2 regions of the Streptomyces canarius genome follow, and region 1 is predicted to be linked to the other one. Evidence: riboswitches for the same ligand, from Rfam matches in the RefSeq annotation. Region 1 holds a riboswitch; the other holds the start of a gene.
The links. Region 1 has a riboswitch for cyclic di-AMP ahead of IE294_RS27990 (M23 family metallopeptidase). Riboswitches for the same ligand answer to the same signal wherever they lie in the genome.
Positions count from the first base shown of each region.

Region 1 (3,537 bases):
GCCTCCCTCGCCGCCGCCTACGCCGTGCACACCGACGCCGGGGTCCATCCGGCCGTGGGCACCCTCACCGACGTGGTCACCGTCGCGACGGTCGCCCTGCTGGCCGTCGCCATCAACCGGGTGGTCCGCCGCGGCGACCGGCGGCTCGCCTCCGCGCGGGAGATCGCCGAGGCCGCCCAGCGGGCCGTCCTGCCGGAGCCGGACGAACGGATCGGCGGCTACGAGATCGCCGCCTGCTACGAGGCGGCACGGCAGGACGCGTTCATCGGCGGCGACCTGTACGCGGTGCAGGACAGTACGTACGGCGTCCGGCTGGTCGTCGGGGACGTGCGCGGCAAGGGCATGGGCGCGGTCGCCGCGGTGGCCGTGGTGATCGGCGCGTTCCGGGAGGCGGCCGAGCAGGAGGCCACGCTGGAGGCGGTCGCCGAGCGGCTGGAGCGGGCGCTGGCCCGCGAGGGCACCCGGCGCGACGGGATCGACGCCTTCGAGGGGTTCACCACCGCGGTCCTCGCCGAACTCCCGCACGGCGACGGCGCCGTACGGATCGTCAACCGCGGCCATCCGCCGCCGCTGCTGCTGCACGCCGACGGCACCCTGCGCACCCTGGTCCCCGCCGAGCCCGCGCTGCCGCTCGGCATGGGCGACCTCGGCCTGTGGCCGGACCGGGCCACCGAGACCGCCTTCCCGAGCGGCGCGACCCTGCTGTTCCACACCGACGGCCTGTCCGAGGCGCGGGACGCCCACGGCCGGTTCTACGACCCCGAACGACGCCTCGCGGGGCGCACCTTCGCCGGCCCGGCCGCGCTGGTCGGCCGGCTCGCCGAGGAGGTGCGCCGGCATTCCGGGGGCGGCATGACCGACGACATGGCGCTGCTCGCCGTACGACGGCCCGCGACGTCACCGACGGTCACCGGGCAAGCGCCCTGCGCATAACATCTGAGTCACCATCAAACCCGAAAGTGACTGCTGAACGGGGCCGACGCCCGGTCAACTCGCCCGTTTTGGCGGAGTAGTGGCCGATAACTCCGCCGGTAAAGACGTGAATGATCAAGCTGAACGGCTTGGAAAGTGACTGGCAGGTCTATTAACGTTCGATAACGCAGCGCGGTCGTCCCAGCCGTCACAAGAGGCGGCTCCGTGCGCACGCGCCGAATCCCGCAAGGGAGCCGGGGAACCACCACCCTGGGGTGAATCACGCGGATGCCGCCGTGAACTCACGGAGTCCACGACCGGTATACGCGCGTAGGAGACCTTCCTGCTCCGAACCCGTCAGCTAACCCGGTAGGCGAAAGGAAGGAAAGGAGTACGCCCGCGTGGCGTCCAACCGGCCTGCCCCAGAAGCCCCGTTCATACCGGCACAGCGCGAGCCCGAGACCTTCGGGTACGGCGCCTACCAGGCCGAGGAGGGCCCCTGGGAGGAGTGGAACCCCACTGAGGAGTCCGTCGCCCCGGTACGCGGCCGGCACCGCGTCGCCAAGCAGCGCGGCGGCTTCGCGCGCAGCTCCACCGTCCTCGGCGTCGGCGTCATGGCCGCGGTCGGCGCGGGCGGCATGGCCAGCGCCAACACCGGCAAGCCGCCGGTCTCCATCTCCCTGCCGGACCTGCCCTCGGTCGGCTCCCTCTTCGGCGACGACTCCGCCGACCACCAGCCGGCCCAGGCCGCCACGGCCACGCTGAGCACCGTCGGCGTGACCACGGCCGCCGGCGAGGACGGCGCCGACGCGGGCGAGGCGCTGCGCAACCGGATCATGGCCCAGGCCGAGCAGCAGCAGGGCCAGGCCGAGAGCAAGGCCACCGCCGCCGCGGTCGCCGCGGCCGAGAAGCAGAGCGCCGATGCCGCCGCCCAGGCCGAGAAGGAGGCCGCCGCCAAGGCCGCCGCGGCCAAGGAGAAGGCGGAGGCCGCCGCCGAGAAGAAGGCCGAGGAGGAGCGGCTGGCGAAGCTGGCCGAGCAGTACACGCTGCCCACCTCCTCCTACACGATCACCTCGACCTTCGGCCAGGCCGGCGGGATGTGGTCCTCCGGCCACCACACCGGTCTCGACTTCGCCGCCCCCACCGGCACTCTGATCAAGGCCGTGCACAGCGGCACGATCACCGAGGCGGGCTGGGCCGGCTCCTACGGCTACCGCACGATCCTCACCCTGGACGACGGCACCGAGCTGTGGTTCTGCCACCAGTCCTCGATCAGCGTCTCCGTCGGCCAGAAGGTGACCACCGGCGAGGTCATCGGCCGCGTCGGCGCGACCGGCAACGTCACCGGCCCGCACGTCCACATGGAGGTCCACCCCGGCGGCCAGCCCACCGGCATCGACCCGATGGCGTGGCTGCGCGACAAGGGCCTCACCCCCTGACAACCCCGTCCCGCGCGGGAACCCCCGGGGGAACTTGGCGGGAACTCGGCCCCGGCGGTGGGATGCGATCACCCACCGCCGGTGTTGACATGACGTATGACGTCACTTCGTAAACTCGGCTCTTCCGATCTAGAGGTCTTCCCGCTCTCCCTCGGCGGCAACGTCTTCGGCTGGACCGCCGACGAACAGACCTCCTTCGCCGTCCTCGACGCCTACACCGCGGCGGGCGGCAATTTCATCGACACCGCCGACTCCTACTCCGCCTGGATCGAGGGCAACCAGGGCGGCGAGTCGGAGACGATCATCGGCAAGTGGGTCAAGGCCCGCGGCAACCGCTCCGAGGTCGTCATCGCCACCAAGGTCAGCCAGCACCCCGAGTACCAGGGCCTGTCCGCCGCCAACATCAAGGCCGCCGCCGACGCCTCCCTGCGCCGCCTGGGCACCGACCACATCGACCTCTACTACACCCACTTCGACAAGCCCGAGGTGCCGGTCGAGGAGATCATCGGCGCGCTGGACGAACTGGTGAAGGCCGGAAAGGTGCGGCACATCGCCGCCTCCAACATCAGCCCCGAGCGGCTGCGGGCCTCCCTCGACTTCTCCGACCGCGAGGGCCTCGCCCGCTACGTCGCCGTCCAGCCGCACTACAACCTGGTCTCCCGGGACACCTACGAGGGCCCGTTGCAGGACCTCGTCGCCCGCGAGGGCCTGTCCGCCGTCCCGTACTTCTCCCTCGCCTCGGGCTTCCTCACCGGCAAGTACCGGCCCGGCAAGACCGTCGACAGCGCCCGCGCCGAAGGAGCGCAGAAGCACGCGGAGTCCGAGCGCGGCCAGAAGGTCCTCGCGGCCCTGGACGAGATCGCCGCGGCCCACGAGGCCCCGGTCGCCACGGTCGCCCTGGCCTGGCTCGCCGCCCAGCCCACGGTCACGGCCCCGATCGCCTCGGCGAGGACGGTGGAACAGCTCCCGGCGCTGCTGGGGGTGGCGGAGTTGAAGCTGACGGAGGCTGAGGTGGCCCGCCTGACGGAGGCGTCCGCCTAGCCCGTCCCACCGCGACGGCGCGGCCCGGCGGTGCCGGAGGACCCCGTCAGCCCCCGCGACTACGTCCGGTACGGGTTGTACGCGGGGTACGGCACCGCCGGATACCCGTACGGCGCCGCCGCTCCCCAGTAGCCGGGCGCCGGAA
Region 1 covers NZ_BMVN01000023.1:20,608-24,144, reverse strand. The annotation lists gene IE294_RS27995 (PP2C family protein-serine/threonine phosphatase) at 1-933, shown strand, start outside; cyclic di-AMP (ydaO/yuaA leader) riboswitch at 1,137-1,303, shown strand; gene IE294_RS27990 (M23 family metallopeptidase) at 1,314-2,351, shown strand; gene IE294_RS27985 (aldo/keto reductase) at 2,448-3,392, shown strand; gene IE294_RS27980 (PrsW family intramembrane metalloprotease) at 3,452-3,537, opposite strand, start outside.

Region 2 (3,537 bases), on a different contig from region 1:
GCTGTGAACAAGCGTCAGACCTCGGAGCCAACTCCGTCTACACCTGCGGTATGACACCCGGCGGTGATTCCTCCACCCGACCCGTAGGGGTCGTGCCGGACGCCGGGGCCCGTACGGGTGACCGGCCGGGTCAGCCGGCGCGGTGCACGACCGCGTCGCACAGCTCGATCAGCGCCGCCTTGGCATCGCACTCGTGCAGCGGGGCGAGCGCGGCCCGCGCCTCCTCCGCGTACCGCACGGTGTCCCGGCGGGCCTGCTCCAGCGCGGGGTGCGCGCGCAGCGCGGCCAGCGCCCGGGCGTGCCGGGCGTCGTCGCTGAGGTCGGAGTCCAGCAGCTCGCACAGCGCGACGTCCTCGGGCAGCCCCAGCCGGGCGGCCCGCTCGCGCAGCCGGAGCACCGGCAGGGTGGGGATGCCCTCGCGCAGGTCGGTGCCCGGGGTCTTGCCGGACTCGTGGGAGTCGGAGGCGATGTCCAGGACGTCGTCCGCGAGCTGGAAGGCGACGCCGAGCCGTTCGCCGTACTGGGTGAGGACGTCGACGACCGTCTCGTCCGCGCCGGACATCATCGCGCCGAACCGGCACGACACCGCCACCAGGGAGCCCGTCTTGCCGGCGAGCACGTCCAGATAGTGCTCGACCGGGTCTCGGCCGTCCGAGGGACCCGCGGTCTCCAGGATCTGGCCGGTGACGAGCCGTTCGAACGCGAGTGCCTGTACCCGGACCGCCTCGGGGCCGAGGTCGGCAAGGATCTGGGAGGCGCGGGCGAAGAGGAAGTCGCCGGTGAGGACCGCGACGGAGTTGCCCCAGCGCGTGTTGGCGCTGTCCACGCCACGCCGTACGGCCGCCTCGTCCATGACGTCGTCGTGGTACAGCGTGGCCAGATGGGTCAGCTCCACGACGACGGCCGAGGGCACCACGCCCGGCGCGTAGGGGTCGCCGAACTGGGCGGCGAGCATCACGAGGAGTGGCCGGAACCGCTTCCCGCCCGCCCGCACGAGGTGCTGCGCGGCCCCCGTGATGAACGGGACCTCGCTCTTGGTGGCTTCGAGCAAGCCTTCCTCGACAGCCGCCAATCCGGCCTGGACATCGGCTTCCAGAGCCTGGTCCCGCACGCTCAGCCCGAACGGCCCGACGACGGTCACGAGGGGTCTCCTGTCTGCTGGTGTCTGCTGGCGATTACACGGTTTGTCGATAGGTCGCTGCCCTCACTCAAGTCAGCGTATCCGGTCCTCTTTCGATCACCGATAGCGCCCACCGGTCCAGCCCGGGCGATACCGGATCATGACCGGCATGGTTTTGATCACACAGTGTGAGCGGATTTTTATCCATATAAGAGTAATCCGGACACTGTGCCCGCACCTCGGCAACGACGCTCCCCGCATGCCGGGTTCCACCATCTCCCCGACTTCAGGTGCGAATCCCCCTAATCCGTCATGTCCGAATTGAAACTGTTTGCTATTTCGTGAGTTGGGTCACGCGCCCGGCCGACCCTCCCCCTCGGCCCGGCCGCCATGACTCCTTGCCCTGTCGGCGAGTTGAGGATTGGCAACCGCAAAGGATCAAGCACCCCATACACTGTCGATCAAGGTCAAACCGCACGTTGTATGAATCCGGCCCTTGTTCCCGACATGTGCTCTCGCATACGTTCCGGGCCGTCGGGCGGACGCCGAATCCTGCCGCCGCCCGCATACCCATCGACGAACTCATTCGTACGGCAGGAGCGGGGGACCCAGGCAAGCCGCCGGTCCGGAACGGCACACGCCGCGCCGGGACGGCTAGGGGTGAAGCCATGCCTCCGTCAGGAGCACGGCCGGGCACCTCCCCGCCCGAACCCGACAGCTCACCTCGCAGGCGCCGGAGAGGAACGCCCCCATGTCTGCTGTCGCCCAGCCCCGCCGTACCCGGAACAGCCGCCTCGTCCGCGCGCTCACCGCCGTCGGCACCGGTGCCGCCGTCCTCGCCCTGCCGCTCATCGGCGCGGCCAGCGCCTCCGCGGCCCCCAGCACGGCCACCACCACGACGGCCAGCACCCCCGCCGGCTACCCGGACAACCTCGACGGCTGGATCCGCCAGTCGCTGGCGATCATGGCCGAGAAGCACATCCCGGGCACCTACAACGGCATCTACCGCAACATCATCCGCGAGTCCTCGGGCAACCCGAAGGCCATCAACCTCTGGGACTCCAACGCCGCCAAGGGCATCCCCTCCAAGGGCCTGCTCCAGGTCATCGACCCGACGTTCAACGCGTACCACGTGGCCGGAACGTCCTTCGACATCTACGACCCGGTCGCCAACATCACCGCCGCCTGCAACTACGCGGCCGCGCGGTACGGGTCCATCGACAACGTGTTCGGCGCGTACTGACCGGCACCGGCGGCCGGGCCGGGCGCCCCTGACATCCCGGTCAGCCGGCCGGGAAGAGTCCTTCGAGGACGACGGCGATGCCGTCGTCCTCGTTCGACAGGGTGACCTCGTCGGCCACCGCCTTGAGTTCCGGATGGGCGTTGGCCATGGCCACACCGCGCCCGGCCCATTCGAACATCGGGATGTCGTTGGGCATGTCACCGAAGGCGATGGCCCGTTCGGCGGCGATCCCCAGCCGCTCGGCGGCCAGCGCCAGCCCGGTCGCCTTCGTCACCCCGCACGGCTGGAGCTCCACCGTGCCCGGCCCCGACATGGTGACCGTCGCGAGCGAGCCCACCGCCGCTCGGGCCACGGCCGCCAACTCGTCGTCGGACAGCGTGGCGTGCCGCAGCAGCACCTTGCTGATGGGCGCGCACCACAGGTCGTCCCGCCGGCCGACCCGCACCGCGGGCAGCGTCGGGTGGGGCATCCGGTAGCCGGGCTCGATGAGCGTGAGCCCGTCCACGCCGTCCTGGTCGACCGCCGCGTAGACCTGCCCCACCTCCGCCTCGATCTTGCCGAGCGCCGTCTCGGCCAGCTCCCGGTCCAGCCGGACCGACCACAGCAGACGGTCGGTCGCCGCGTCGTAGACCTGGGCCCCCTGCCCGCACACCGCGAGCCCGGCGCGGCCGAGGTCCGCGAGCAGCGGTCGCACCCGCGGGGCCGGGCGACCCGTCACCACCAGGTGCCGGGCGCCGGCCCGCGCCACCCGCGCGAGCGCGGCGAGGGACCGGTCCGAGACGGTGTCGTCGCCGCGCAGCAGCGTCCCGTCCAGGTCAGTGGCGATCAGTGCATATGCCGGGGTGGGTGCCATGATCAGAGAATACGGACAACACGCTCCGCCGACTCACCGCTCATTGCCCGCACTTACGTACCGCCCCCGCCCAACCGCTCGCCGCGGACGGCGCGATGGGCGGTGCGCAACCGTGAGCCGCGGCCGGTGTGGGACCGGGTGCCGCGAAGCGAACCCGAGCAGGGGGCTGCCGCCCTCTTCCTCTTCCTCCAACCTTTCGAGCACCTGGTGAGGCACTGCCCAAGACGCGCGGCTCGGCCGTAACGTGTGGCCCGACCACATGGAACGCAGTGCCATGCATGGCCCGGATGAGAGTGAGGCAGCACCCCATGCCCCCCTTCG
Region 2 covers NZ_BMVN01000008.1:216,838-220,374, forward strand. The annotation lists gene IE294_RS14670 (polyprenyl synthetase family protein) at 131-1,141, opposite strand; cyclic di-AMP (ydaO/yuaA leader) riboswitch at 1,685-1,866, shown strand; gene IE294_RS14675 (transglycosylase SLT domain-containing protein) at 1,872-2,363, shown strand; gene IE294_RS14680 (HAD family hydrolase) at 2,404-3,216, opposite strand; gene fahA (fumarylacetoacetase) at 3,525-3,537, shown strand, end outside.
Region 2: another riboswitch for cyclic di-AMP. It lies ahead of IE294_RS14675 (transglycosylase SLT domain-containing protein); the one in region 1 lies ahead of IE294_RS27990 (M23 family metallopeptidase).